DNA from 4 places in the Paenibacillus sp. EKM211P genome. Region 3 is predicted to be linked to each of the others. Evidence: riboswitches for the same ligand, from Rfam matches in the RefSeq annotation. Region 3 holds a riboswitch; each other region holds the start of a gene.

Region 1 (7,884 bases), on a different contig from region 3:
CCCCGAGTGAATCCGGCAACGATGGGCAGCCTGGCAGAGCTGGCTGGTGTGCCGTCTGTCGAGGCGTATACAGCATCGCTACGCCGTGTAGTTGAGAGCCGGGCTGCCATTTTGCCTGCCGATGGCTCGCTGGTGCAACCGGAAGGATTGGCAGAACAGATGGCAGCGCTCAGAGAGCGGTACGATTTGCAGGTGTAGTTTGTTTTAGCTTAGAATGGTTGCCATCTTAGCTTGGAGGCTTGAGCATAGCGCGCCTCCACCTCAGGCCAGTTGACGACATGCCACCAATCTTCGATGTATTTATTACGTTCGGCCTGATGCTTTAAGTAATATGCGTGTTCCCACACATCGATCGCCAGCAGCGGAATAGACTCCCATTGAGTCAGGTTCTGGTGCTTTTCGGCCTGCAAAATTTCAAGCCGCCCGGCGCGCGGGCTCCATACCAGGATAGCCCAGCCGCCGCCCTCGACCTTTTCGGCTGCCGAACTAAATTGCTTTTTGAAGGCATCGTAGCTGCCAAAATCCTTTTTAATCTGTTCAGCCAGCGGTCCGCTTGGGTTTCCACCGCCTTGAGGGCTCATGATCGTCCAAAAAAGAGTATGCAGATAATGACCTGCCCCGTTAAATGCCAGTTCACGTTCCCAATGCTTTACGAGGTCAAAATCACCTGTTTTTCGGGCTTCTTCCAGTTTCTTTTCCGCTTTATTCAGATCATTCACATAGCTCAAATGATGCTTGTTATGGTGAATACGCATCGTTTTTTCATCAATGTACGGTTCAAGCGCATTATAAGGGTAAGGAAGCGGAGGGAGCCGATGTCCCCCAATAGGGACCGGGCGACCGACTAAGGATTTTTCCGCTGCTGAAGGTTGCGTCTGACCGGACTGGACGCCTTTAGTAGCCCCAGAACCTTCTCCTCTCATGCTGGCATGCCTCTCTCGAAACGCTTGCTCCGGGTAATCCTCACCCTCTGCCGCTACATGATACAACCCAGCGGCTCGTGCGATGGAGCCGGGCTCTTGAAAGGGAGTTGTCGAAATCAGGAAATATTGACTTTCATGTGCTGCGTGTATTACAACTCCGGCGGATTTTGGCTGTTGACGCAATGCATGACTGTGCTCGGTCAGCAAACCTAGCTGCCGTACATATTCCTGTGATTGACGGTTCGCAGTTTGCAGCAAATCGTCCAGTCGACGATTTAATTCTTGAGAGGCAGGCTGTGAATTCAAGCCTGATTCGGACAACGGTTTCTCTCCAGTTGCTGATGCGTCTGATCCCCTTGAATGGGCTGATGATTCATCCAGCTGGTGTGTATGAGCTTGGGGAGCAGACGACGCTTTTTTCTCCTGATGTTGCCATGCTTGTTCTACCGGGTCAAGCGCGCTCCGTTGCTCTTCAAGTAGCTCTATGGCGGCCCGTTCCGTTTGTTCAAATACGGTTCGCCAATCATCCAGTAGCCGCACATAAGCAGGTTCTAGCCCTTCAGTAGCGGATTTAATCACTTCCACATGCCAACTTTCCTGCTGCTTCCAATGACGGATTTCCTCCAGCACACGTAAGGGCAGGAAAGACCCATAAGTACTCAGCATCGTTTTTACCTCCCGTATCCCACTATGGCTATCCAGCAGATCTAGCAGATCTGTCCTGGATGCATATGTACCCAGTATATTCGCCGTCCCATCGGGAATATGTCTATGAACTTCCTTCATCAGGTTATACCTTTTGCACAGAACAATAATTAATCGTGGAAAATAAAAAAAGAAGCCTGTCTACGGCACGGGTTAAGTGTCCATAGGCAAGCTTCTTCAAGGCGATGAATGCTTATTCGAAAATAATTCTTTACTGCGTAGTCGTTTGTTTATGGGCAGCAGCCGTGGTTTTCTTGTCCTCCAGCTCCTGTACACTGCTTAAAAATGTCGATACCCGTCGTAAATATTCACGAGGATGCTCTCTGAAAATAAGCTCATGTATCCCGTTTTTGACAATCCATACACTGGAAAGCGGGTTGGTTTGATTGGCAGCAAGCTTTTCCGCAATGGGGTAAGGAGCCTTTTCATCCTGTGTACCGTGTACAAACATGATTGGAAACGGATAGTCCTCCTTTTTTACCTCCTGATATGGAATCTGATGCAAACTGGTGCCGTTCAAGACTGGAAACAGCAACTCCAGTATTTCCAAAGATGGATGTCTCGGCAAATTAATTTGATTGTGAATGTTATGGTACAGCGTATCCGGTTCCAGTAGGAAGGTGCTGTCCAAAATCATCGCGTCCACATCTTTGGTTTGCAAACCCGCCTGAAGAGCGGTTCCTGCTCCCATAGAAAAGCCCCATACAATAATTTCCGACGAGCCGCGTTGTTTTGCAAGCTGGATGGCCCCAAGAAGCTGTTGGGATTCTGCCTTGCCTCCGGTTGCGACGGCCTTGCTGTTTTGTGACGCAAATCCGTAATCGAACATGACCACATTAAAGTTCAAGCTATGGGCATAATGCGCCAGATCATACATGGGAATCCAGCTTTCTTCACGGTTGGCTCCATAGCCATGACTGAAAATAATGGTTTTCCGCGATTGATCTGCCGGGATATACCAGCCTTGTACCATGCGGCTACCATCCTTGGCTGGGAAGCTGACTTCCTCATAAGGCATACCTTTGGCTTGCATCGGATTAGAGTATAATGGCGCGACGGTGGGATTCGTAAGCACCCAGGCGATGTAAGCATGCAAGGCAATAAAACAAAACAACAGAAAAAATAAGACCGACAGCAGCAGAGCAATCACAACGTGCTTGAACCGCAGCATACGGGGATTAAAGAGTGGGGTGGACGGCTCCTGAACAGCGGTCTGTAGCTGAGCGTTGCGCTGGGATGTCGAAATCATGTAAGAGCCTCCTTATATAAAATTGATCTTCGAATCATAAAATTTAGGTATAATTCCACTTGAAAATAGTAGGGTATGTCCGTATAGATACCTATTATCGTATGATGGCTATTATCCAAAGTCAACGCCTGAACCGGAAAAGTAAAAATGATGCAAAGAATTGTCGATGTTTGTTCTTGTTCTGTAATATGGTTGTCACAAAAACATCGGTTTACAGTAGCCGCGACTATTCTATATAATTTATGTAACCATGTTTCATAGTGTGAAACGAATATGGATACAAGAGGAGCGGTTCACGATGGAAGACCGTAAATTAACCGTCCGCGCTGTAGAGCGTGCACTTGATATACTGCTGTGTTTTACCGCAGAATCTGATCTTGGTCTAACGGAGATTGCCTCCCAAATTGGTCTACATAAAAGCACTGTTCATCGTCTTTTGACTACGCTGGAGGATCGGGGATTTGTCGTTCGGAATGCCGAAACGGAAAAATATAGGCTTGGTTTTCGCATATGGGAGCTGTCCACGCATCTGTCCCAAAGCGATGAGCCGGCGGTGTTGTTACAGCCTGCAATGGAAGGACTGCGTGATCGCTTAGGGGAAACGGTCAGCTTGTACCTGCGGGATGGAAGCATGCGTATTCGCATACAAGCCGTGCAGAGCAATCAGGCGATCCGCAGGGTTGCGCCTGTAGGTGCGCGTATGCCGCTGGCTGTGGGAGCCTCCAGCAAGGTGCTGGCGGCCTTTATGCCACCACAGGAGCTGGAGGTGTTGCTAAGCAGTGAAGAATGGCCACCTTCGGTAGACCCGGAGGTTTATAAAGCCCAGCTGCAGGACATTCGTGAGAAGGGCTATGCGACCAGCTATGAAGAACGTGAGCCAGGAGCTGCGGCTGTGGCCGCGCCTATTGTGAACCGAAAGGGACAGGTCACGGCGGCTTTATCTGTATCCGGCCCGGTCAGTCGACTTGCGCCCGAGACGCTGCATGAGTTTGCACCGATTTTGATCGAAGCAGCCAAGGAAATGGGGCTTATGCTTCCGTGACAGTAATCAATACAAAAGGAAATTATACAAGGGTTGCCAAAGCTATAAATTTAAAGTAGTCTGATAGAGATGGCGGTATGTCTGTTATAGCCACCAATTCATGTGAATAGAAAGTATCACAGTTACTGGGGGAGCCTGTAATGCGGGCTGAGATGGAATCAGGCAAGATTCCGGACCCTTTGCACCTGATCTGGATCATACCAGCGTAGGGAAGTAATCGGCCATTGAAATGTATACGCAGCTGCTGTCTACGACCGCGCATTGGAATATGATTATTCCACGTGCGATCGGTTTGGATAGCTGTCTCGTTTGATTAGCCGGTTCCCTAGGGAACCGGCTTTTTTGCATAGATCAGCGCCACCCTGGGAATGGTTCCGGATCGGTGTGTCATTTCACGATACGGGAGGAATGGATCATGAAACCGACAGAAACAAAAGGAACAAAAGAAACAGGAATGAAATCAGCAGATGCAGGATTGGCGGGAATAATAGAAGTAGAGGGAGAGAAGGCCAAAGCGGAGCAAGCCAGTGGGCTAAAGCCCTTTCCGGGGAGCCGTAAGGTGTATATTCAAGGTTCTCGGCCGGATATTGCTGTGCCTGAGCGTGAAATCGCGCTACAACCCACACATACGCCGCAGGGCACCGAGCATCATGAGCCACTGCGTGTGTATGATACCAGCGGTCCGATGACGGACGAAGCCTACCAGGTCGACATCCGTCAGGGATTGCCACCATTACGGCGAGCTTGGGCACTGGAACGGGGAGATGTGGAGGCTTATGAGGGCCGCGCCGTCAAGCCAGAGGATAACGGGATGAAGCCCGGCTCCAAACGGGAGACAGTGGAATTTCCCGGCGTGACCAACCGTCCGCTACGGGCTTCGCAAGGGCGTACTGTGACGCAAATGCACTATGCGCGGCAAGGGATCATTACGCCTGAAATGGAATTTGCGGCGATCCGCGAAGGCGTAGAGCCCGAGTTTGTACGACAGGAGCTGGCGGCTGGACGAGCTATTTTACCTTCAAATATCAATCACCCGGAAAGCGAGCCCATGGTCATTGGACGCCATTTTCACGTAAAGATCAATGCGAACATTGGGAATTCCGCAGTTACGTCCTCCATCGAGGAAGAAGTGGAGAAGATGACCTGGGCTGTGCGCTGGGGCTCAGACACCGTCATGGACCTGTCTACAGGCCGGAATATTCATACAACGCGCGAATGGATCATCAGGAATTCTCCCGTACCGATTGGAACGGTGCCGCTATATCAGGCACTGGAAAAGGTGAACGGCGAAGCTGAGAAGCTGACGTGGGAGCTGTATCGAGACACGCTGATTGAGCAGGCGGAGCAGGGAGTGGACTATTTTACGATCCATGCGGGTATATTGCTGCGATATATACCGATGACGGCGAACAGAATGACGGGAATTGTATCCCGGGGCGGGTCGATCATGGCAGCCTGGTGCCTTGCACACCATCAGGAGAATTTTTTGTATACGCATTTTGAAGAAATCTGTGAAATTATGAAAGCCTACGATGTGGCCTTTTCTCTCGGGGATGGTCTGCGTCCAGGGAGTATCTATGATGCGAATGATGAAGCACAATTTGCAGAGCTAGAGACGTTGGGCGAGCTCACGCAAATTGCATGGAAGCATGATGTCCAGGTCATGATTGAAGGGCCAGGACATGTCCCTATGCACAAAATCAAGGAGAATGTGGATTTACAAATGGAGATTTGTAAGGAAGCCCCCTTTTATACTTTAGGGCCGCTGACGACGGATATCGCACCAGGATATGATCATATTACCTCAGCTATCGGGGCAGCCATGATCGGTTGGTTCGGGACGTCCATGCTGTGCTACGTTACGCCGAAGGAGCACTTGGGTCTGCCGAACAAGGATGATGTCCGCGAAGGAGTTATTACCTACAAAATTGCCGCACATGCTGCCGATCTGGCGAAGGGTCATCCGCGGGCACAGCAGCGGGATGATGCTTTATCCAAGGCGCGTTTTGAATTCCGCTGGCGCGATCAGTTCAATCTCTCGCTTGACCCTGAGCGGGCATTGTCCTACCATGATGAAACGCTACCAGCAGAGGGGGCCAAGGAAGCCCACTTTTGCTCGATGTGCGGTCCCAAGTTTTGCAGTATGCGTATCACGCAGGACATTCGTGCCTATGCGGCCGATAAGGGACTGAATACTGAGGAAGCCGTTGCCGCCGGGATGCGAGAGAAGGCAGAGCAGTATCGGGAAGCTGGGCAGTAAAAATCGGTAGCGATACAAAAGTCAATCAACTGGGAAGCCTCAACGAAAAGTACAGTTAAACTCGTCAGAGGTTTATTTCCATAAACGTATGAGCAAGGTTTAGAAACACGTGAGTAACAAAAAGCCGTGGTTCTCTACAGTCGATGTAGAAAACTACGGCTTTTCAACTTATGTAAAGCGGGATCATGCTACCGGATTAACGGAGCTTTATTTTTTACCCATTTTTTCATTCAAAATGTCCTGAAAGCTGAGCTTCTTCTCCGAGCTGTCTTCTTTCTTCTGCATACTCACCGCGTTGGCACGTTGGTATTGGTGGTGAAAAGGCATCAGGGTGTGGACAGTTAAGTTCATTGTATTCATGTGGTCATTCCTCCAATTCCATTTTGTCAAATTCAGATTGAGTTGCTTAGGACGTCTGTATAGGACTATGTATATGTACTTGATGTCGTAATACCGTGTAGGTTGCTTGGTAATGTTTCAATCATTATACCCGCATTTATCCAAAGTAAAACGCTTTTGACATAAAACAGGAAGATGGTCGTATGTGTCCAAAATGTGTATTAGGAGGATGGTCATTTTAGGGGAAAATGTGCCTAGGGCCTAAACAAGGGCTAGAGGCCCGTTTTCTCAGTTTAGTAGTCGGGATTGTGTTTTTTTGTCGAATAACCTTGTATTAGCGGAATTTTGCGGAATTCTAAGGTTGGACTAAGGCAGTCTGGTGGCGAATTAAAGTGTCAAAGTTGTATTGACTTTATGTTGGGTAGTGGATACCATGAACTGGTTGTCAGCGTATTTTGGCAAGAAGAGTCAGCCAATCCATCTGGCAATTCATCCGTTGAAATGTTAGAGAGAGGATTAGAGCATATATGAAAAAAAGTATTGCAGATATCGTATTTATTATTCTGGGTGCGTTTTTTTTCGCGCTGGCTGTTAATCTGTATGTGATCCCGAATGAATTTGGCGAGGGGGGCGTTACAGGGGTCACGATCATCTTGTACTACCTGTTTCAGTGGTCTCCCTCGATCGTCAATCTGGTCATTAATGGCTTGCTGCTGATTGTCGGATATAAATTTTTGGACAAGAGAACGACTCTGTATACTATAATTGCGGTCGCTTTTAACTCGCTGTTTTTACATTTAACAGTCAACTGGCGGATTGATTCGCATGAGCCGACGATTAATGCCGTATTTGCCGGAGTTTTGGTAGGGGTCGGCATTGGCTTAATTGTACGGGTCGGTGGTACAACGGCAGGAACAGTCATTTTAGCCCGGATTGCCAACAAGTATCTGGATTGGAATATCAGCTATGCTTTGTTGTTTTTTGATCTGATTGTCGCCTTCTCTTCCTACTTTATTATTGGCCCGGAAAAATTAATGCTAACTATCGTTATTTTGTACGTCGGTACGAAAGTTATGGATTTCATGATTGAAGGATTGAATCCGAAAAAAGCGGTCATGATTATTTCGGAGCATCAAGACAAAATTGCTGAGATGGTCATTACGCAGATGGACCGTGGAGTTACCGTCCTGTCAGGCCACGGATATTACACCAAAAATCCGAAAGAGGTCCTATATATCGTCATTAGCAAACAAGAGGTGTCGGCGCTTAAAAAGATTGTAAAAGCTATCGATACAGCAGCATTTATCACCATTCATGACGTACGGGATGTATTCGGAGAGGGCTTTTTGGATATTTCGAAGTAATT
Region 2 (7,884 bases), on a different contig from region 3:
CGTCAGGAACGCGAGGCCGGATATGGATCAGATAAGTTTTTTCGTGTAGATAAAGAAGAAGCGCTGGCCACGTTCTTGCACACTTTCTTCCTTAATATGGGCACTGATGGGGATACAGCAGCACAACGTGCGTTATTGAATTACATACCAGCTATTGTGATACTGGATTATGATGGTTATTATACGTTCGCTTCATCATCCTATAAAGATGCGTATGGACAAGCGGTTATAGGCCCCAAGTGGAGCGAAAAAAAGCCTTATGCCTATGTTGATTCCGCAGGCAATAGTGTGGGATTCACCCTGGATAATTATCTACATGCCTATGATGCGCAGAATCACAGATGGGTGGAGGGGTTTCAAAAAGAGCTTGAGGGTCAGACCCCCATTTCGTTACTGAACAATTCATTAACCTTTGAGCAAATACGCCGTTCCACCATTGTTCGCACCATTCAGGAAGATCTGGCTCGACTGATTAATGTCCATAACGAAAAAGCAGCACGGAATGGCATTTCCTATACGTTCACCCTACCACTCATTTCACAAGAGGAGTGGTATAACACAATAGATGATGTGGGTATGATCGCGTTTATCCAAGGTATTCCAGTTGGAGACAGGTATTACAATAACTATGGGTTTGGTGGTGGAAGAGTCGTCCGAAAGCAATCTATTATTGGTGGCATAGAACCGGGTACTGGAATGAAATATTTTTATAGAGATTCATATCCAACCCCTTTTCAAGCGACTGAGCGTTTTACGGATGAAAAATCTGCGGCAGCTGCTGGTTATTTTGAGTACCAATATCATAACAGCTTAAAATAATCACCCTCCGGGGTGGGTTTCGTATTATTAGGTCAACCAAAAGGTTGGCCTGTTTTAATAGGAGGTTAATATGACGTTAGCCGGGAAGAACTTTGTTTTGAAATGGGCAGAGAAATAGACGAATCTCCAAGCCAAGCCGATAGCCAATAGAAGCAGTGCCAGCCTAGTCTTTTGCCTTTTTGGTCACTGCTTTTTTAAAGAGTGAGTCAAATAAATGGAATTTAATACTCGACTTACCGGGGGAGTTCCAAAGAAGATGATACCACTTGGAAGTATGTGTTATTAAATGTAACTTTAAGTAATAACGTCTTTTGAAGTGAAGGACGAAAACGCTTGTGAATATTTTTGTCTTGGCATCAATTAGGCTTTTGCCTATTGTTGAAGGTTTTTTAGTCCTTTATATAGGCAGCCGCATATGATAAGTAAACACTGAATCAAATAAAGGAGAATGAGTATGTACCATAAATCATGCCATCACTTTCCATGGCATATTCCTATGTATAACAGCTGTAATTACAATTATCGGAGTTATGATCCTCAATACTACAATTGGTATAATAACGACAGTAATCTCTATGAAAAGACAATATTAAGAGATTATGGACAAAGTCCATTTGTAGTGAATATGGACCAGGCTGCAAAACAAAACAAAAATTATCGTACCGCTATATGGACAGGAAAACATTTACAAGTGACTCTGATGAGCATTAATGTTGGCGATGATATCGGTTTAGAAGCTCATCCAACAACTGATCAATTCATACGTATTGAAGAAGGTCAGGGACTTGTTCAAATGGGGGATAGGAAAGACCAATTAGATTTTCAAGTGATGGCCTATGATGGCTATGCAATTATGATACCTGCTGGAAAATGGCACAATGTAATTAATACAGGAAATATGCCCCTTAAGATATACGTTATCTATGCACCGCCTGAGCATCCATTTGGAACAGTTCATGAATCAAAAGAAATTGCCATGTCTGCTGAAAGATAAATAAATCCAATTATATTTTATTTTATTTCTTCCCGGTCCGGAACCCAGGCCGGGATAATTACATTTTCTCCATTTTATTATTCCTTCGATACTCATGAGGACTGTCTACATAGAGTTCTGTTTTTTAATTGTTATTAGAACTTATCAATTATTAAGGTATTCATTATTTGGAATTGTAAGCTTCTGCATACTAACTTCAACGCAATAATTCCGATCTTACCATTATGCTTATCTTAGAGTCTGGTTCAACATCTTAGAACTGAGCTTGAAGCTTAAATTGCCAAAAGAAGCAAAGAAACTCTTTATGTACCTACCGAAGAGGAGCTTAAGCGCTAATTCGATATGATTTAGCAAGCGAAAAACCTTCAAGACATATTGATTGTCAATACGTTGCTATTTACCGACTTTTGGGAAGCAAGTTGACCAATATCAAGTTGGCCGATGTCGATTTCTACTACTTTCAAATCCGGATTAATAAGGGCAATGAGGGCAAAAAAATAAGCCATGTCCTTAGCATATATTTTCGTTAAAATGTTGGTGGACCCCTTGACTAACATTAGCTGGTTTTCTTTTTTTAGGCCACTCCATCTGAAAACCTTAAAATTCGCTGTTTTCAATGTTCCGATAAGGGTGCCGAATGTGCTACAATAAAGCTTTGAAAGAAACGAAAGATTGATGAAATAAGAACACTCGGCAGTGCCGATGACAATAAGGAGCCAAAAACAGCTTATGAGTTTATTGACTGTAGAAAATGTATCCCACAACTTTGGGGACCGTGCATTATTTAAAAATGTTTCCTTTCGATTACTTGCGGGGGAACGTGTAGGATTGGTAGGAGCTAATGGTGTTGGTAAATCGACACTCATGAACATTCTGACTGGAAAGTTGCTTAAAGATGAAGGCAAAGTGGAATGGACTCCACGTGTACGTTATGGCTATCTGGATCAGCACACCAAGCTGACGCCAGGCAAAACAGTACGTGATGTATTAAAAGACGCTTTTCTTCCTTTGTTGGAACTAGAAAAGGAAATGATGCAAATTACAGACAAAATGGGAGAGGCTTCTCCCGAAGAGTTGGAAGTCTTGCTGGAACAGATGGGAGAAATTCAAGAGCAATTGGATATGGGGGATTTTTACCTCATTGATGTGAAGGTTGAAGAAATGGCGAATGGATTAGGTCTCTCTGCCATCGGACTGGATCGGGATGTAGCAGCACTTAGTGGTGGGCAACGGACAAAGGTGCTTCTTGCTAAGTTGCTGTTGGAAAAGCCAAATGTATTGCTGCTGGATGAGCCTACCAACTATTTGGATGTGGAGCATATTGAATGGCTTACGCGATATTTGAAGGATTATCCCTATGCTTTTATCCTCATCTCACATGATACTGAATTTATGAACCAAGTTGTTAATGTAATCTACCATCTTGAATTTGCTAAGATGACCCGCTATTCAGCTAACTATGAAAAGTTTCTTGAAATGGCGGATCTGAACAAAGCACAGCATATTGATGCATATGAGAAGCAGCAGGAATATATTAAGAAACAGGAAGATTTTATTCAGCGCAATAAAGCGCGCGCATCTACATCAGGCCGTGCAAAAAGCCGTGAAAAGCAGCTTGATCGGATCGAACGTATTGATAAGCCTGAAGAAGCTGCAAAGCCAACCTTTCAGTTCAAAGAAGCCCGTGCGAGCGGGAAAACAGTTTTTGAGGGTATTGATTTTGAAATTGGCTACACTCATGCCCTTTTGCCTAAAATGTCCATGACGATCGAACGTGGCGAAAAGATCGCAATTGTTGGCTGCAATGGTGTTGGTAAGTCTACGTTGCTCAAAACCATTCTCGGGAAAATACCTCCAATCAGCGGAAAAACCTATCAAGGGGATTTCTTGCAGCCTGCTTATTTTGAACAGGAAGTAAAGGCGGAGAAAATTACACCGATTGACGATGTATGGAATGAATTTCCGCATTTGAATCAGCATGAAGTACGAGCGCATTTGGCGCGCTGTGGTTTGAAGAATGAGCATATCACCCGGCCTTTGTCTGCGCTTAGTGGTGGAGAACAGGCTAAAGTCCGCCTTTGTAAACTGTTAATGCGTGAGAGCAACTGGGTACTGTTTGATGAGCCTACCAACCACTTGGATGTCAAAGCAAAGGATGAACTCAAACGCGCTTTGAAGGAATACAAAGGGACCGTATTGCTTGTATCCCACGAACCGGACTTTTACGAGGATTGGGTAACCAAAACGTGGAATGTAGAAGAGTGGTCTAGTAAAGTTAACTAAAATCCAGTTCTGACAGATTTCACACAAGGTGGGGTTTGCAGAATTAGGAAAATATGCTAAGCTATCTTTAGCTGATACAATAAAATAGTCACACTAGGGGAGCCGCCCATGCGGCTGAGACGAAAAAAATGGATTTCGGACCCTTTGTACCTGATCTGGGTTATGCCAGCGTAGGGAAGTGAGTACTGTACAAACAAGGTAGTAGCTCTTTACTTTTGTTTGCGCAGGGAACGATATACGTTTACGGATATAATAGTCCGTTCGATTTTGAACGTTTGTCAAGCCACTTCCTCTGGGAAGTGGCTTTTTGCGTTTCGTTCATCTTCATTTGTTCGAGCTTCCGTAGACGGATTTACATATGATCTCCTTTCATTATTGCTGGTACATGTGGCTGGCTCCGTATGATATTACCCAATAGGGAGCTGCAACAATATAGTTCAGCTTATACGATTATTTTATATTTTTTAGTCCAAGTGAGGTGAAAATGAGATCGAATTACACGTAATTACGATGGAAAGTGTCTCCTGTGTGGATGTACCCAAAGTGGCAGCCGCTATTTGTCCTTATATTCATTATGTACACGCACGTTCGAAACAGAAGGGTGCCTCTGCTTTGCTTTCTTTGACTCGTAGCATGATCGAGCAGGAAGTTCCTTTGCAGCAAATTGTAGTAAATGACCGTATGGACGTAGCTTTACTTACCTTGGCAAGAGCTGTCCAGCTACCTGCTAATGGGTTATCTGTGATGGATGCGAAAAGTCTGCTTCCAGTGGGTACACGCTGTGGAGTGTCTGTACATTCCTTGGAGGAGGTGCAGACCGCTGAGCAGGGGGGAGCAGACTATGTACTATTTGGTCATGTATATGAGACCTATTGTAAGGCCGGTCTTGTACCGCGGGGTGTAGCACAGCTTGAACGCATTTGCAGATTGTCGGCCATTCCGGTGATAGCGCTGGGAGGCATACAACCTCATCATGTTCCAGAGCTCTATCATGCCGGAGCAAGCGGAATTGCGGTGATGTCTGGTATATGGGAAGCAGAGTCACCCGTTGCAGCAGCGATGGAATATAGGCGAATGGTAGATCTTGTAGTTCACGACCTGTAGCAAGAAAACGAGACGAAGGGAAAGCAGAATGCTCACCGGAGAGGAGACACGGAACATATGTCAAAGACACATACAGAGAAAAAAGCAATAGGACACGCAGAATGCTTGGTCATAGGCGGAGGTGTGATCGGCAGTGCCATTGCTTATCATGTGGCTAAGGAGGGACGAAGTACAATTATGCTGGAACGATGGATCCCCGGTGAGGGAGCATCAGGAGCAGCGGCGGGAATGCTGGCAGCGGAAAGCGAAGAGTTCTCAGACCTTGAGCTGGCGCGATTTGCTCGCGCAAGTCGAGATGCTTTCCCTGACCTTGTCTGTGATTTGGAGCGTTTATCGGGTATTTCAGTTGATTTTCGTACAGAAGGTTTTGTGACCCCTTTTCGTTCAGAAGCAGAGGGCCAGAGACGCTGGAATGCTGCGAATATCCGAGAGGATGATAGCCCTATTTGGTGGGATGCCAGGGAATTGGCTCGACGGATTCCGGGCTTGGCAGATCAAGTAATTGGGGCTATATACCGATCAAAGGAGACACAAGTGGCCCCTGTTCAGCTTTGCCGTGCTTATGCAGGGGCAGCTGCGGTGCTGGGAGCAACAATATGGTCTGGAACTCATGCTGAGGAACTGATCATACAGGACGGCCGAGTTTGCGGTGTGCGAACGGATAGTGGATTTTTTTCCTGCGATCAGGTCGTGATTGCCGCAGGCTTGGACAGCTTGAAATTGCTAGAACAAATTGGATTTGATTATCCTCTTTATCCAGTCAAGGGTGAAGTGGTAGCAGTCTCCTTGAAGGACCATCCGTTGGATTATACCATTTATGCCGATGATGTTTACCTCGTGCCTAAACAGAATAACGAGCTTTGGATTGGGGCTACGAGTCTTCCACATCAATATGACAAAGAGGTGACCGTAGGAGGCTTAAAAGGACTGTTAGTACGTGCATCTGCCTGGTTGCCGCGTGTACAAGAAGCTTCTTTTATACGTGCTTGGGCGGGCTTACGTCCACAGGCAGCTGCGGAGCGTCCTTTCATTGGCCCTGTTCCTGGAGTAGAGGGCGTCTATGCTGCAGTCGGGCATTATCGTAACGGTGTCTTGCTTAGTGATGCGACTGGGCGAGCGATGGCAGCTATGCTTAAAGGGGCTGATGCGGCTGGACTTGGAATAAGCAAATTTTCTTCTGAACTCCTCAAGGAGGAAAGCTTATGAAGCTGATCATTAACGGACAGAGCATGACCATTTCTAATCGAATCACTCATGTGGATCAATTGCTGCATGAACTTGATTTAAAGGTGAAAACCGTAGTGGTAGAGCTGAATCGGCATATATTGACCCGTGAAGATCATCATGAGACGGTACTTAAGGATGGAGATTGCCTAGAAATCGTACATTTTGTAGGAGGCGGTTGATCATGTTAACCATTGGAAAAGCATCATTTACCTCAAGGTTGTTGCTGGGAACAGGGAAATTTTCGGATCTGGATATCCAATCCCAGGCTGTAGAGGCTGCTGAGACAGAAATATTAACGTTCGCTGTGCGCAGACTGAATTTGGAGGAACGGGATAAGCAACATTTTCTTGATACGCTAGATTTGAGCCGGTATACACTTCTTCCCAACACAGCAGGAGCAACAACAGCAGAAGAGGCAATCCGTATTGCCAAGTTGGCAAAAGCCTCTGGCTTGTGCGACATGATTAAGGTGGAAGTCATTGGGGATAGCAAAACGCTGTTGCCTGACCCTTTTGAAACGTTGAAGGCTAGTGAAAAACTGCTAGAGGAAGGCTTTGTCGTACTGCCCTACATATCGGATGATGTGATACTAGCAAAGAGGCTGCAAGAGCTTGGAGTACATGCCATTATGCCTGGTGCCTCACCGATTGGTACAGGACATGGTTTGCTCAATCCGTTTTCATTAGAGTTAATTATTGAGCAAGCAGAAGTTCCGGTTATCGTCGATGCAGGTATTCGCTCACCTGGTGACGCAGCAATGGCGATGCAGTTGGGAGCAGATGGTGTTCTCCTAAATACAGCTGTGTCGGGAGCGAAGAACCCTGTGAAAATGGCTGAGGCCATGAAGCTGGCTGTGCGTGCAGGCAGATATGGTTTTGAGGCAGGGATGATACCTGTAAAACGATATGCTTCAGCGAGCAGCCCAACAGAAGGCATGGTTCAAGGATGAGGATATCTGAAAAATCCGGTGCTGGAACACCACAAATTGATCGTTATTCCAGACAGGAAAGGTTTGCACCCTTTGGGCCTGCAGGCCAACGCCGGCTTGCTTCTTCTCACGTACTAATCATAGGTGTTGGAGCGCTGGGTACAGGCATTGCAGAAACGCTAGTTCGTGGAGGCGTAGGTACGGTAAGTCTCGTAGACCGGGATTATGTGGAATGGAGCAATTTGCAGCGCCAGCAGCTTTTTCAGGAAAGTGATGCAGCGCAAAGGTGTCCCAAAGCAATAGCGGCCCAGCGAAGATTAAAGGTTATTAATTCGCAAACAGTCATCCATGCACATGTTTTGGATGTTGGGGTAGAAGAGCTGGAAGAGTTGATCCAGGGGGTGGATCTCATGATGGATGCAACCGATAACTTCGATACTCGGCTTCTTATGAACGACATGGCTCTCAAGCATCATATTCCTTGGATTTATGGAGGATGTGTGGGTAGCTACGGTGTAACTTACACTTT
Region 3 (7,884 bases):
TAAATTAATGTCCAAATACTTCATATTTTCTTAACAAAATAGCTCACATCCCTTGATATATAAGCATTCAAGAGAAGAAAAACTAATTTTCATATTTAATAAAAACAGAGCATTTAGACCTGATTCATTAGGACTATTACCATACGAATTACAAGGTGAATCCGAAAACAAAATTAGTTCTATAGGATTAATAAAAAGATACACATATGGTCATTTTGTCATAGATTGATAGACGAATAAAACCAATTCGTACGTCCATACTATGGACAACATGTCATTTTTCATCATGAATAATTACTGAAATATAGGGAAAGAAGGTATTTTTATGGAAGCATTTCATGTCAATCGTGATGGGTCATTATCTACTCCCTTACGAGGAAAGGACGTGCTAGCAAACCCTCTTTTGAACAAAGGGGTGGCATTTACAGAAGAAGAACGCAAAGAACTGGGCTTGGAAGGAATTCTTCCTCCCACTGTCCTTTCATTGGAAAAACAGAGCGTTCGGGCATATCAGCAATTCCTGGCACAACCCACCATGCTGCGTAAAAATGCTTCACTTAACGACCTTCATAACCGGAATGTCGTGCTTTACTATCGGCTGCTAACCGACCATTTGAGTGAAATGCTGCCCGTAGTCTACACACCGACTGTAGGAACCGCCATTCAAGAATACAGCCATGAGTACAACCGTCCCGGGGGCGTATATTTATCGATAGATCATCCGAACGGTATCGGACAGGCGTTCTATAATTCCGGCTTGCGTAGTGAGGATGTTGACCTGATCGTGGTCACGGATTCAGAAAGTATTTTGGGAATTGGTGACTGGGGGGTCGGGGGAATTAACATTGCTATTGGCAAACTTGCTGTATATACAGCTGCGGCAGGTATTCATCCCGGGCGGGTGCTGCCCATTGTACTGGATGTGGGCACGAATAATGAAAAGCTGCTGAATGATCCGCTATACATCGGAAACCGTCATAAACGAGTTCGCGGAGAAGCCTATCATCAATTTATTGATACCTTTATCAGCAAAACGTTAACACAATTCCCGAAAGCGCTTTTGCATTGGGAGGATGTGGGCAGCGTGAACGCACGCCACATTATAGGGAAATACGGTCAAAACATTCTCACCTTCAATGATGACATCCAGGGCACAGGAGCAGTCACATTAGCTGCGATTGTTTCGGCGGTAGGTGTCACCAAAATTCCGCTACGTGAACAAAAAATACTTGTCTTTGGTCCAGGGGCAGCAGGAATCGGTAACGCCGACCAAATACGGAGCGCTATGATCGAGGACGGGCTTCCTGCAGAAGATTCTTTCAGGTCGTTTTGGGCCTTTGATTATCGCGGGCTATTAACGGACGATATGGAAGATGTACTCGATTATCAGAAACCATATGTGCGTAAAAAGGAAGAAATCAGCTCATGGGCCCGATCGGAAGACGGCAAAATACCGTTGCTGGAGGTCATCCGTCAGGTAAAACCTACAATCTTAATTGGGACTTCCGGTGTAGCGGGTGCCTTTTCTGAAGAGATTATCAAGGAAATGGCAAAGCATGTGGAACGCCCGATCATTATGCCCATGTCCAATCCTACCAATCTGGCTGAAGCGGTACCCGAGGATTTGATACGATGGACTGATGGCAAAGCATTGATTGCTACGGGAAGTCCCTTTGAGCCCGTCACCTATAACGGTACGAAATTTGAAATTGGTCAGGCGAACAATGCCTTTGTTTTCCCGGGACTGGGTCTAGGCGCAATTGTGGTCAAGGCCAAACGAATCACTCCTTCCATGTTTACCGCAGCAGCTGATGCCGTTGCCAACGCCGTAGATTCGAATGAACTTGGCGGCGCACTGCTGCCCCATATTCGAAAATTACGTGATGTTTCGTTTGCGGTTGCGGTTGCGGTAGCAAAGGCCGCAATTCAGGATCAGGTAGCTCAGGCACACCTTCCAAATATTGAGCAAGCCATTCGGGATGCAATGTGGAAACCGGAATATGTGAGGGTCAAAGCCGTGGAAAGTGTAATCCAACACCCTCACTAATCCTTCACTAGGCATAAGCAGTTTGACATAACATAGGAACGAATGTACAGTATTAGTCAAAAGAATAGGAAAGTCCACTAGGGGAGCCATTATGGCTGAGACAAGAATGAATCTTGGACCCTTTGAACCTGATCTAGTTCGTACTAGCGTAGGAAAGTGGAGCCTTCTATATAGGGTTTCAGGCGTTTTTGCGCATTGAACCTATGTTGAAGCCGCTCCAGTTTTCGGGGCGGCTTTTTGGCATTGTTCCGAGAATTGTATCTTACGGGACTTCTTATTCTCCATTTTTGTTGGAGGTGGGGAAATGAGTTTTTCGCAAGAGCTCCGTCAGCAGGCGGATGGCATTTTTCAAGCCATTTATGAGCATCCCTTTGTGAGAGGTATTGCTGAAGGAAATTTAACAAGGGAACAGCTGATTCACTATGTAAAACAAGACTTTGAATATTTGAGCGCCTACATGCGGATTTACGGCATCGCGATCTCCAAAAGCACGAGCCGGGAGGATATGGCTGTATTTAACGAACAGATCTCTTTTATTCTCAACAGCGAGGTTCATCCGCATCAAAATTTTTGTGCTATCGCAGGTGTCACCTATGAAGAGATGCAGGGATATCCACTCGCTCCGTCCGCTCATCATTATATCCGCCATATGCTGACCGTCGCACATGAGGGTAGTCTTGGGGAAATCATGGCCGTGCTGCTACCATGTCCATGGACATATCTTGAAATTGGACGCAGGCTAATGGATGAGGTAAGACCAGACGAGTCTCATCCGTTCTATGAGTGGATTTGCTTCTATGGCAACCAAATTGAAGATGTAACCTTCAAATATCGAGAGCGTGTGGATGCTTGGGCGAAAGTCGCCACGGCTGCCGAGCGAGAGCGGATGATTGAGCATTTTATGCTAAGCTGCCAGCTGGAATATATGTTCTGGGATATGGCTTATAAGCAGGAACAATGGCCCGTCCAGATGCGCGCTACGGTCTTGGAATAATCAGTATAGATGAGAGAGGATAAACATGATGAATATATGGGAACAAAGTTATTCGGCGCTCCTGACAAAGGTACAAAACAGCAACCCCCTCGTTCATAATATAACCAATGTGGTGGTCACCAACTTTACAGCCAACGGCCTATATGCACTAGGGGCTTCCCCGGTGATGGCTTATGCACCCGAGGAAGTAGCAGATATGGCCAAAATAGCGGGCGCCGTCGTGTTAAATATCGGTACGCTAAACCGTGAGCTGGTGGATGCCATGATCCTTGCTGGACAATCGGCGAATGCTCACGGTGTTCCAGTTCTGTTAGATCCGGTCGGTGCAGGAGCGACTAGCTTTAGAACCGAGTCAGCACTACGAATTCTAAACGAGGTTAACATCTCACTAGTACGAGGCAATGCAGCCGAAGTCGCTCATCTGATCGGAGAAGCCCGAGAAATTAAAGGGGTAGATGCAGGCGACAGTGCTGACAGCAGTAATGTCGATCTGGCAGTTCGGGCTGCGCAAACGCTCCATACCATGGTTGTCATCACTGGAAAAGAGGACGTCATCACCGATGGGGTTGAAGTACGATTGATTAGTGGCGGAGACGCGCTGCTTACGAAGGTAACCGGAACAGGCTGCCTGCTGACCTCTGTGTTGGGCGCCTTTGCAGCAGTTGAACCCAACCTGCTGCTCGCAGGCACAGCAGGTTTGGCATTTTACAGTGCAGCAGCTTCTCGAGCCGCAGCGCATACCGCAAAGCTGGGGCCGGGCAGCTTCCAGATTGCCTTTCTCGACGAGCTTGCCAAACTACATACTGGTTCGCTAGAGGGGCATGTCACGATCCGTGAAGCTGGAACAACTACAACAGGTGGTGCGCGATGAGAGACGTGCATGTACCGAGAGCGCTGACGATTGCCGGTTCAGACAGTGGCGGCGGGGCTGGAATTCAAGCCGATCTCAAAACCTTTCAGGAGCTTGGCGTATACGGCATGTCAGCTATTACGGCCATAACGGTACAAAATACTTTGGGAGTTCACGGTGTATATCCGCTGCCACAGGAAGCAACAGCGCAACAGATCGAAGCTGTAGGATCAGATCTTGGAGTCGACGCCCTAAAGACTGGCATGCTGTTTGATGCAGGCATCATCCGCCTGGTAGCCGAGCAGATCCGAAAGTTCGGCTGGGAAAAGGTTGTCGTCGATCCTGTAATGATTGCCAAAGGGGGCGCAAAGCTGCTGCAACCAGAAGCGGTGCAGGCATTGAACGACGACCTGCTCCCCTTGGCCCTGGTCGTCACACCAAATATCCCGGAAGCGGAGGCCTTAACCGGGATAAGCATACGTACGATGGAGGATCGCCGCGAAGCTGCGAGACATATTAGCAGCCGGGGTCCCAAATTCGTTGTGATCAAGGGCGGCCACGATGAGGAGAGCGAAAACAGCGGTCAGGTCATTGACCTGCTCTTTGACGGAACAGCCTTCACAGAGCTGGGCGGCAAGCGGGTGCGAACTGTCCACACACACGGAACAGGATGTACGTTCTCAGCAGCGATTACCGCTGAATTAGGGAAAGGCGTGTCTGTACCGGAAGCTATTTTGAATGGAAGAGCCTTCATTCAGGCGGCGATTGAAGATACGTTGTATCTGGGCCAGGGACACGGTCCAACCAATCATTGGGCCTACCGCCGTCGTCAGGAGATACTCCAATGAGCGGTCGAATATTACCTGAGATCATGCGGCGGCATTTACAGATGTATCTGGTTGTTGGAAGCGTGAACTGCCTCGCGGAACCAAGTCGGGTCGTGCAGGAGGCTCTTGCTGGCGGCACAACCATGATCCAGTTCCGGGAAAAGGGCCGTAGCGCGTTAACAGGGGTTCCTATGTTTGAACTTGCGCGTCAGCTACAAGATCTGTGCCACCACGCTGGTATCCCCTTTATCGTCAATGACGATGTGGAGCTGGCTCTTGAGCTCAACGCCGACGGTGTTCACATCGGTCAGGACGATGAATCGGCTGATTCTGTGCGTACGCGGATCGGAAACCGAATCCTTGGCGTCTCCGCCCATACGATTGAGGAAGCTCGTCGAGCCATTCTGCAAGGTGCGGACTACCTCGGCGTCGGACCCATCTATCCCACCATCTCGAAGGACGATGCTCAAGCCGTGCAGGGTCCAGCCATTTTGCATGAGATGCGCAAAGCGGGAATTGACCTTCCGATCGTCGGGATCGGTGGCATTACGGTAGACCGTGTGGAGGAAGTGGTAGGTGCGGGTGCCGATGGTGTAGCGGTGATTTCGGCTGTGACGCAGGCAAAACAAATTCGAGCTGCTGCAGAGGAACTAAAGAAAAAGGTAGTGCTAAGCATCAACCATCCGGGGATGTCCCCAAAACTATAAAGTGCCTTTAATAGTTCACGCAAGAGCCTCATTTACACTAATAAAGTAGAGATGAGGCTCTGTGTTGTCATAAAATTAATCTTTTACAGCTTGATTTCTTGTGTTCTTTTTTCAGCAATAAGTAATCCTAGCAAAATGTACCCCCTGTACAATATTCCCATGAGCAGAACAATACCAACGATTGAAACAAGAATAAGTAGAATATTCGCTACAAATAAAATAATTGCCATAGTCAAAAATATCCCCCCAAAAGATACTGATTTTTAAGCTTCCTATCCCCAGTGCACTTGAGCTCGTTGAATACCTGATTAACTATAAATATATGTCAATCGTCTTTTCTAATATTCGTATAGCATTCGAGAACAATTAGAAAACGATATTTAATTATATTGGTTTTGGGTTCCCCACTCACATAACCCTTCCAAAACAGGTAATAGTGTTTCCGCTTTTTCTGTGAGGCTGTACTCGACTTTAGGGGGAACTTGCGGATACTCTTTCCTATTTACCAATCCATCCGCTTCCAATTCCTTTAGCTGTGAACTCAATGTTTTATAAGTAATAGCTCCGATTTGTCTTTTCAGATCATTAAAGCGAACCACTTGGTTTTCGGCCAGAAGATAAATAATAACCATTTTCCATTTACCACCAATAACTGACACTGTATAACCAAAAGGTGTATCTTGAATGTTTTTAACTTTACCTTTATATTCAGCCATACTCATATGTACACTATCCTTTCGGGTAGTACCTATCAAATTAGTACGTACTACGTTTTTATTTGCGTTCAGTTTATACTAACCGTAATTTGAAGTAAAGGAGAGAAAATATGACTAAAACAATACGCCTGTTAATGCCGCAATGGCAAGGAGGAAACAATCCTAACTACTCTTTTGGAGCTGAACTGCTGGCTTGGCTAGCCCCAGACAATGATCAACCCCTTATTCATGTTCCAGTTCAAGCTTATGATGGAACTCCGCTTGATAACGAGAACGGTATGTATGGGAGAAAACAGCTACTTGAACAATTAGAGGCTGCTCAACATATCATTGACGCTCATAAGCCAGATCGCATAGTAATGTTTGGTGGTGACTGTTTAGTCGAGCAAGCCCCGTTTGCCTATTTGAACGAACGATACGGCGGAGAATTAGGGCTAATTTGGATCGATGCTCACAGTGATTTAGTTAGATATGTGGGCTATGATAACGGACATACATTACCACTTGGGAATCTGTTGGGAGAAGGAGATGAGGAGTTTGCAAAACATGTGAAAGTTCCTCTTAAGCCTGAAAATGTCTTTATCGCTGGATTAGCAGCTCCTACAGAAGAAGAAACAAAAGCATTTTCAGAGACATTTCAAAGGTTAGGTGTTACCACTACAGAAACAGATACTGAAGTAATTCAAAGATTAGGGATTCGAACTGCTGGGACCCAAGAGTTAACGACCAGTACCGAATCAATAAAAGAGTGGATTAAAGAAAGCGGCATCAAGCACCTGGCGATTCACCTTGATTTAGATGTACTTGATCCAAAAGCATTTCGTTCTTTATTATTCGCCAACCCTGAAGCTCCCTATAATCTTTCTCCTGCGGGAACAATGCAAATACCTCAACTACTTCATCTGATTAAAGAACTATCTGAAGAAACCGATGTAGTTGGGTTAGGTATAACCGAACATATGCCGTGGGATTCCATTAACTTAAAGAATCTGCTTGGGGAAATACCTATTTTGAATCATTAATTCTACTTACGATCTATACATGTTTTTTTGACTTAATTTTCGAAATGGAATTATTAGAAATTCGTTTGAATTAGAGTATTGTGTAAAGAAAGGACTCCTGGGGATTTATGCTGTTATGGAGTCCTTTTTTATTTTTTACTTTTTATTTTCATTTATTAATTTTAGTACTGGATTAAGGAACTCTTCAAAAAAGAAGTCGCCTCCCTCACCCGGAGTTAGTGCTTTATTATGATCAAAAGATTCGAAATCTTCTGGTACCGAAATATGATAGAGCGTGCCATTTTCCATTAATTCTCCTAAATCCTTATAAGCATTTGTTGGACGTGCAAAGCAGAGAACCCTAGAATTCTCAAGTATATATAAGTGAGTATCAGTTAACCTATATTGCATAAAATAACACCTCAATTATGTGACTTGAATAGCTCAGCACCGGATAAAAAGGAATACTCAGGAGATCAAGTAGTCGCTCGCTCTACTAATTTGAATTCCAAGGGATGTAATTCTTCATGAAGCCCCTCTAGGGCATTTCGAATCATAATGAATGCATTTTCCGCTTGCTTGTCAATCGGGTAATGAATGGTGGTTAAATCAAGCAAATGCGAAATTTCGGTGTTATCAAAGCCCACCACTGCAACATTACTCGGGATAGAAACACCGAGCCTACGTGCTTCGGTCAACAGCCCTGCAGCCAAATAATCGGTAGAACAAGCGAAGGCATCAG
Region 4 (7,884 bases), on a different contig from region 3:
ACAGAGGTCGTTGCTGCACTAGGCTTAGCGCCAGCTTTCAAGCTGTATTTGGCAAACCCGTCTGCCGCGTTGCTCAAGTATGAAATTTGTTGATTTCCGGCCAGCACGTCTTTGGCATCAGGAGAGGACTCAAAAGTAACCTTGGCCTGACCAAAAGGAGCAATAGACCAGTTGCCGTCCGCTGACGGGTTAATCGTTCCGTTCGTACGGATATAATCAACAACGACTTGGCGACTTTCATCCGGTGCTGCCATCACAATTCGTTTGCCATCTGGGTTAGCCAGTTTGGAGGAGGAAGCACGATAGTTATTGGTCGCAACAATAAATTTCTGTGCAGGATCAATAGCCTTCCCATTGTATTGCAGATCCTTGATACGATGGGCTGAAGAATCAATAATAGTTCCCTTGGCATCATATCGTGCAGGCTGAGTTACATCAATCTGGTAATTCACACCGTCAATCACATCAAAATTGTAGGTTGGGAAATCTTTGTTGATCAGCGATTGTTCCTCAGTTTTGCTAGGATCAATGCGGTTGAACTGACCCGCAGACCACTCCAGCCACTCCTGAATTTCAGCACCAGTAACTTCTACAGCATGAACCGTGTTCGGGTACACATACAGATCGGACACGTTTTTAATCGCTATTGTACCTTCAGGAATGTTGGTATAATACTCGGCACCGTTGCGACCACCGGCTTTGAATGGAGCGCCTGCCGATAATACGGGGAGATTTTCGTATTCGGTTCCTTTAAGATGGTTTTGAACATACCATTTCTGTGCATTTGTCACAATTTGAATGGACGGGTCATCCTGCACTAATGCAAAATAGCTGGTAATCGGTGCAGTCGTTGTTCCGACAGGTTGACGGATATAATCCAGCGTTCCTTGATGCTCTCCTTTGATCGCATCAATCAGTTTAAATTCAGGAGTAAACTGCACTGCCTGATTGGTAGTACTCACAACTGGACGCACTTTTGACTGAGAGTTGATTACGTGCCACTCGCGATTTCTCTTCTCCAAGCTCAGATCAATAATGCCCAGATCCTTACCCCACGAAGAAGCTTCCACAGCCGGTACGCCATTAATTGTTCCTTTATCCAAATCTACACCGCTCATATCTTTAAAATCAGAGCCTGGGAAAGATTTGTGAGCATGCCCAAACAAAATCGCGTTAATCCCGTCTACCTGGCTCAAATATTTAACGGCATTCTCCATCATTGGCGTTTGCGGCACATCCTCATAGCCTGTGTGTGCAAGCACGACAATAATGTCAGCACCTTCTGTTTTCATTTGTGGAATAAACTTTTTGGCTGTTTCCACAATATCCTTCGTAACGACCTTATCCTTCAAATTAGCTTCATCCCACTGCATAATTTGGGGGGTTACCAGACCGATGACACCCACCCTAAGCGTATGCTCTTCGCCCTTCTCATCCGTTACTTTTTTATCAAGAATCTGATAAGGAGTAAAATAATTTTTAGTAGCTTGACCCTCATTATCAACATAAACGTTCGCATTTACGTAAGGAAAATCAGCTCCCTTGAGCGATTTGTCCAGGAAGTCAAGACCATAGTTGAATTCGTGGTTGCCGACAGTAGCCGCATCATAATCCATCAAGTTCATCATCTTATAGACCGGATGGACACCGCCTTCTTTCTCAAAGGTTTTGTTGCGGGCCATATAATCGCCTAATGGATTGCCCTGCAGCAAATCACCGTTATCGAACAGCATGCTGTTTCTTGTTTCACTACGTGCTTGTTGGATCAAGCTTGCTGTGCTAACCAAGCCATATTCATTAGTTTCTTTGTCCGAATAATAATCATAATTCATCAGCGCCCCATGAATATCTGTTGTTTCCATGATCCGCAAATTCACCGTAGCGCTATCGCGAGAATCGATAGCTGCCCAGGATGGAGCCGCTGAAAACACCAGCAGGCTACAAGCTACAACTGCTGCTGTAAACCCTTTAAACCAATTTTTACGAAATAACAAAATATACCCCTCCTCATTAAGGTGTATGCCTCATATACATACTTTTGCACATATATGTAAGCTTTGAACCCACCATTCCTATTTTAATCCAACGCCAGACAAAAGAGTAGTCATTTGCTTAAAATATTTATGAAAAAATAATTATTTTGCGTATAAAAAAAGCCAATAAATCTCCTGAAAAAGTTGGAAATTTACTGGCTTGTCCGTTTATATTGTTTCTATTTTGTCCACACCTGGCGCTCCGTTTGTTGACCCACGTACTCAATACGAGTCGGATTGACGTCTAAGATGACATAATCGGGATCATCTGGTCCGGAAAACCATTTTTTCAGAGAATCATTCCACACTTGTTTGCGTAACCCCTCATCAGCTGTAATCTGGACGGTAGCCTCCACTTCCAAGACTTCCTTCGTGCCACCCACTTCATAGCCCAGCAGCAGATAAGCATTCGGATTGTCCTTTAGCTCATCCACTTTATGTGTTTTGCGATCCGTCGCCAGATGAATGTTCATTCCATCGTTAAAAAGGGCCATATAGCGTACTTTCGGTTTTCCGCCCTCAACCGTACCTAACGAGCAAAATTTGTTGTTATCCAAAGCCTTCACAATGGCTTGTTCCAGCTGACTGCGATCCAGTGTCTCCGTTTTACCCACAGTACAACAACTCCTTTTTACGAATTAGAATTCTATAGGGCTATGCCACTTGGCACCAGCTCTCCTAAACATACAGTGTAGCTGTTCTAAAAATAACATGACCGAAACAGATCTGAATGATTCATGTCCATTTTCAGATCAAAGCTCACAGTAAAAGTGTACCCTGTCGTTCGACAAATGAACCGTGAGCGCTCCCTCAAGGCTGGACAGACCTGCTTTCAAGGCATATAATCGTCGTAGTAAACCCGAATAAACGAACCCATTAAACCATACAATGCCAGGGGTGCTGGAATCGGCCGGCTGAGAGTGTGTCCCAAGACACTGACCCTTACAACCTGATCTGGGTAATGCCAGCGTAGGAATGCTTAAGCAAGATGTGCCTTTTATTAAAACAGGACATCCCTTACTTTGGTATATACAAGCGCAAGCGTCCCGGAATCTCGGGACGCTTTTTTTGTTGAAGATAAAGTTGTTGGAAAGATTGCTTCCGGCAGATGTGATTTTTGTGAAAATGGGGAATATAAACTGTCTGATTGGACGGATAACGGGTAATTAAAAAGGAGAGAACACAACGATGAAGCGCATGAAAATGTTAAGCCTGGGTCTAATCAGTCTGTGGCTCATGGCTATGACTCTGACCGCTTGCGGCGGCAATCCCCCTACATCTCAAAAGGAGGTTCCTGCTGCCGACACTTCAACGTCTACCTCGGCAAAGGGGCTCAAAGATGTTAAAGTCGTGCTCGACTGGACACCCAATACGAATCACACGGGACTCTATGTCGCCAAGGACAAAGGATTTTACGAAAAGGCAGGCTTGAATGTCCAAATTGTTCAACCAGGTTCAGGCGGAGCCGACCAAATGGTTGCTTCGAATGCTGCACCTTTTGGTATCAGCTATCAAGAAGGCGTCACTCAGGCTCGCATCCAAGGCGTACCGCTCGTATCCATCGCTGCGGTGATTCAGCATAACACCTCTGGCTTCGCAGCTCCGGTAGACCGCGGAATTAAAAGCCCGAAAGATTTCGAGGGTAAAAGCTACGGTGGCTGGGGTTCTCCTGTAGAAGAAGCGGTCATGAAATCCATCATGGATTCAGACCAAGGTGATGTGAGCAAAGTGAAAATCGTCAATATGGGCAATGCAGACTATTTTACAGCCGTGAAGCGGGATATTGACTTTGCCTGGATTTTCTACGCATGGACCGGGATTGAGGCCGAGCTTCGAGACGAGCCCTTGGATATGCTGTATGTAAAAGATTATTCCAAAAGTCTCGATTACTATACACCTGTAATTGTGAGTAATGAACAGACGATAAAAAATGATCCTGACCTAGTCAAAGCGTTCATGGATGCTACCGCACAAGGCTATGAATACACTATCGCCCATCCAGAAGAAGCGGCGAATATCTTAACTAAAGCTGTGCCAGAGCTGGACAAAAAACTGGTACTTGCTAGCCAAAAATGGCTAAGCCCGCGTTATCAGGACGATGCCACGCAATGGGGCTTACAAAAAGCAGAGGTATGGCAAAACTACTCGGATTGGATGTATGAACGCAAGCTGCTCAGCAAACCTTTGGAAGTCGATAAGGCCTTCACAAACGACTTCTTGCCCAAGCGTTGATCATTTTGTTAAATCGCTAAATAAGACTGGAGTAGAGAAGTGAACGAAGCGTAAATACGGGCTTTGTGTGTAAAAATGCCACACAACCTATCAAAAAACTAAAGTGCTTTTAAGGCGGTTGGCAGCGTAGCGGTTAACTTGAATCTGGAGAAGCGAAACGTTCGCCTGAAAGCTTTCTTTAGGAAAGCTAGCTTCGGAAGCATACACTTAGGGAATTCTTACCTTTAAAATTTAATTCAAAGAATCCCATGGCAACAGCGATCGTAAGATCAAATGAAACGCGAAGCGGTCTCCCCGCCTTAAACCAATTTATTTTCCTAATAACTTAAACAATAAAGGACAGGTGAAATTCACATGGCTAATACACTGCTCAGCATTCAAGTCATCCCTAAAACACCTAATAACGAAGACTCTTACCCCTATGTAGACAAGGCGATTGAGGTCATCCAGCGTTCCGGTGTCAAACATCAGGTGAATCCATTGGATACGACCATGGAGGGCGAGCTCGACGAGTTGCTGAAAGTGGTTAAAGAAATGCACGAGGCTTTGACGGAAGCTGGAAGTCCCAGCGTCATTTCACAGATCAAAATTGCACATAACCCACAGGGTATCAGTATGAACAAGCTGACCGAGAAGTATCGCCCATGAATCCGAATGGCAAGAACGCATCCTGGTGGAAAAGCGTATGGCCGCCCCTTGTGGCGGTCCTCTTCTTTTTAGCGGCTTGGCAGGGAGCGGTTTCCTATTTACATATTGAATCCTGGCTGCTGCCAGCTCCATCCCTAATCGTACAAGAGGGTATGGCGCAGTCGGCGTTGCTTGGCACCCATACATGGGCTACGGTTCGCCTGACGCTTGCGGGATTTGCTATAGGGACAGCAACGGGACTGCTGATCGCCATCGTTCTTCATACGATTCCTTTTCTCAAATCTGCTCTATACCCGCTCTTGATCCTTAGCCAAAACATTCCGATTATCGCCCTCGGTCCGTTGCTCATGGTATGGTTCGGTTTTGGCGTGCTGCCCAAGCTTATGGTCATTACATTAGTATGCTTTTTTCCCGTGGCTGTAGCAGCCATGGACGGGCTGACACGGACAGACCGTATGATGATGAACTACATGCGGATGTCGGGTGCAAGCCGCAGGGCTATTTTTCTAAAACTAGAGCTGCCACACTCCCTGCCACAAGTCTTCTCTGGCATTAAAATCGCTGCTACCTACAGTGTGATGGGCGCGATTATTGCCGAATGGATTGGGGCCAGTGAAGGAATTGGATATTATATGTTGCTGCAAAAGTCTGCCTATCGTACGGATCTCATTTTTGCCGCTATCGGTATTATTGTTGCACTCAGCTTGCTGATGTTTGTCGTTATTTTACTACTGGAGAAATGGTTGGTTCGCTGGAAACCTGATCAAGAATAACATCCACATATTGCATTAAAGCATCAATGAAAGGACGTGGCATATATGAGTCTGCATCCGACTGACTTGACATCACCACCCGTCGCTGATGAACAGCAACAAGCCGGAGAACTGCAGGTAATGACGCCTGCCCCTCCTGCTTTGGAATTGGACGGGATCAGCCTCGCCTTCCGGGAAAAGCGAAGCTCACTGCCTGTACTACAGGATGTATCCCTTACCGTTAAACCGGGCGAATTTGTCTCCCTCATTGGTCCATCAGGCAGTGGCAAAAGTACGCTGTTTCACATCATCGGCGGGCTGCTCAAGCCGCAGCAGGGACGTATTCGTATGCATGGACAGGACGTGACTGGTGAACGCGGTCATATTAGCTATATGCCGCAGCAGCCCGCCCTTTTCCCGTGGCGCACCACGCTGGACAACATACTGCTCGGGCAGGAAAATGCACCGCGAAAGGATGCAGTAGCAGAGTCCCGATACGTCAGCGAACGTGAACGGCGCAAAGAAGCCTTGCAATGGCTTGAGCAGGTTGGGCTGGGCAAGTTCGCGAAGGCGTATCCGCATACGCTGTCTGGTGGCATGCAGCAACGGGCGGCCTTTCTTCGCGCCCTGCTTAGCCCGCAGGAGCTAATGCTGCTGGATGAGCCGTTCAGCGCACTCGATGCGTTGACACGCGCAGATATGCAGCAATGGTTATTGCGGATGTGGGAGAAGAACCGCCGCTCTGTGCTGTTCATTACCCACAGCATTGAAGAAGCGCTGTTGCTCTCCGACCGCATTTATGTGCTGTCGGCGCGACCTGCTTCAGTGATGCATGTCGTAGACGTTCCTTTTCCTCGCCCGCGTAGGGAAGAAATCACCCTCGATCCACGCTTTATGGAATGGAAGCAGACAATGACTGGCTGGATGCGTGAGGAAAAGCACAAACTGGACGGCGATATGGACACCGCTGAAAGTGTCCGTAAAAACACCTCTGACGGCGGGGTAAACCATTATGAATGATTGGAATGTGCACTCTGCATTGAGATTGAACGCGACAGCAACTGTTCCCTTAATCGACGCACACATTCATGTAGACAGCTACCCGCCTGAGCAACAAGAGCTATTGCTCGCTTCGCTTGCCGACAACCATGTAGAAGCCATTATAGCCGTGTCCATGCATCTCGCCTCCAATCAAGCCAACCTGCGCCTGGCTGAGCGTTGGCCCGGGCTAGTACGTCCAGCCTTCGGCTTTCATCCAGAACAGGCTCTGCCACCACAAGCCGAGCTTGACTTGTTGTTTGATTGGATGGACGAACATGTACAACAAATGATTGCGGTAGGTGAAGTCGGCCTGCCCTATTACAATCGGCTGGAAGCCTCACGCAGCGGAGATGCTTTTGACCTCGCTCCCTATATAGCACTACTGGAGCGATTTATCCAGTTTGCAAGCAAGCATAGCAAGCCCATCGTGCTGCACGCCGTTTATGAAGATGCAGACATGGCCTGCGACCTATTGGAACGTCACGGCGTTACGCAAGCGCATTTTCACTGGTTCAAGGGCTCTGCCGCCACGACCAAACGTATGGCCCGTAATGGCTATTATGTGTCCTTCACACCGGATCTCCTGTACGAAGAAGAAATCCGCAGTTTGGCAAGACAGTATCCGTCTAATCAGGTCATGGCAGAGACAGACGGCCCATGGCCATTCGAGGGCCCTTTTACCGGACAGCAGACACATCCACGGATGACTGCCGAGGTCATTCGCGAGTATAGCAAGCTGACCGGTCAAGATGAAGCTACTGTCCGTCAATTGTTTTATGATAATACGAGCCGCTTCTACTCCCTGTCCAATTCATAAAGGCATATCAGCTAGTTACTAAAAGGCTCACAACCATAACTTGTAGTCAAAGCAAAGAACCTCCTTATATACGCGAAACTTTATCATGCGTAATTAAGGAGGTTCTTGTAATTTTACATACACGTGTTGCTCAAATGCAGCTCATCCATTGCAACGTTTTTTGACGTTGCTCCACTTTATTGCTTCAAGAAACCCTTCTGTTCCAAAAATGGCTTCAACTGCAAACGCGCTGGCTCGGTCAATCTCGTCGCCATTTGCTCAGACCAAGGTGTAGAGCGTTGACCGCCCGTACGTTCCTTCAGATATTCAGCTGATGTATGGTCGTATACCTCTACAGCTTTCATCGTCTGATTTTTATCGT

Evidence for each region. A riboswitch is a leader RNA that binds a small molecule or an ion and turns the genes downstream of it on or off. The one in region 3 is predicted to bind thiamine pyrophosphate.
Region 1: it holds a riboswitch for thiamine pyrophosphate, as region 3 does, so the genes downstream of both, thiC (phosphomethylpyrimidine synthase ThiC) here and tenA (thiaminase II) in region 3, are expected to answer to the same signal.
Region 2: it holds a riboswitch for thiamine pyrophosphate, as region 3 does, so the genes downstream of both, G9G57_RS20225 (thiamine phosphate synthase) here and tenA (thiaminase II) in region 3, are expected to answer to the same signal.
Region 4: it holds a riboswitch for thiamine pyrophosphate, as region 3 does, so the genes downstream of both, G9G57_RS22920 (ABC transporter substrate-binding protein) here and tenA (thiaminase II) in region 3, are expected to answer to the same signal.

Annotation. Positions count from the first base shown of each region.
Region 1 is NZ_JAAMNS010000013.1:42,030-49,913, reverse strand. It holds gene G9G57_RS17740 (lipoate--protein ligase family protein) at 1-198, shown strand, start outside; gene G9G57_RS17735 (Fe-Mn family superoxide dismutase) at 210-1,589, opposite strand; gene G9G57_RS17730 (alpha/beta hydrolase) at 1,840-2,877, opposite strand; gene G9G57_RS17725 (IclR family transcriptional regulator) at 3,176-3,919, shown strand; TPP riboswitch at 4,037-4,148, shown strand; gene thiC (phosphomethylpyrimidine synthase ThiC) at 4,335-6,179, shown strand; gene G9G57_RS17715 (hypothetical protein) at 6,387-6,539, opposite strand; gene G9G57_RS17710 (YitT family protein) at 7,046-7,882, shown strand.
Region 2 is NZ_JAAMNS010000016.1:59,145-67,028, forward strand. It holds gene G9G57_RS20205 (hypothetical protein) at 1-819, shown strand, start outside; gene G9G57_RS20210 (cupin domain-containing protein) at 1,274-1,813, shown strand; gene G9G57_RS26045 (hypothetical protein) at 2,179-2,370, opposite strand; gene G9G57_RS20220 (ABC-F family ATP-binding cassette domain-containing protein) at 2,543-4,096, shown strand; TPP riboswitch at 4,182-4,290, shown strand; gene G9G57_RS20225 (thiamine phosphate synthase) at 4,607-5,200, shown strand; gene thiO (glycine oxidase ThiO) at 5,258-6,406, shown strand; gene thiS (sulfur carrier protein ThiS) at 6,403-6,606, shown strand; gene G9G57_RS20240 (thiazole synthase) at 6,609-7,376, shown strand; gene G9G57_RS20245 (ThiF family adenylyltransferase) at 7,373-7,884, shown strand, end outside.
Region 3 is NZ_JAAMNS010000023.1:55,032-62,915, reverse strand. It holds gene G9G57_RS23845 (NAD-dependent malic enzyme) at 326-2,047, shown strand; TPP riboswitch at 2,117-2,219, shown strand; gene tenA (thiaminase II) at 2,352-3,041, shown strand; gene thiM (hydroxyethylthiazole kinase) at 3,067-3,912, shown strand; gene thiD (bifunctional hydroxymethylpyrimidine kinase/phosphomethylpyrimidine kinase) at 3,909-4,739, shown strand; gene thiE (thiamine phosphate synthase) at 4,736-5,425, shown strand; gene G9G57_RS23820 (hypothetical protein) at 5,509-5,661, opposite strand; gene G9G57_RS23815 (winged helix-turn-helix transcriptional regulator) at 5,806-6,147, opposite strand; gene G9G57_RS23810 (arginase family protein) at 6,252-7,163, shown strand; gene G9G57_RS23805 (hypothetical protein) at 7,299-7,553, opposite strand; gene G9G57_RS23800 (LacI family DNA-binding transcriptional regulator) at 7,619-7,884, opposite strand, start outside.
Region 4 is NZ_JAAMNS010000021.1:35,821-43,704, forward strand. It holds gene G9G57_RS22910 (bifunctional 2',3'-cyclic-nucleotide 2'-phosphodiesterase/3'-nucleotidase) at 1-1,994, opposite strand, end outside; gene G9G57_RS22915 (pyridoxamine 5'-phosphate oxidase family protein) at 2,213-2,647, opposite strand; TPP riboswitch at 2,917-3,026, shown strand; gene G9G57_RS22920 (ABC transporter substrate-binding protein) at 3,222-4,265, shown strand; gene G9G57_RS22925 (MTH1187 family thiamine-binding protein) at 4,620-4,913, shown strand; gene G9G57_RS22930 (ABC transporter permease) at 4,910-5,686, shown strand; gene G9G57_RS22935 (ABC transporter ATP-binding protein) at 5,732-6,685, shown strand; gene G9G57_RS22940 (TatD family hydrolase) at 6,678-7,523, shown strand; gene nfsA (oxygen-insensitive NADPH nitroreductase) at 7,700-7,884, opposite strand, start outside.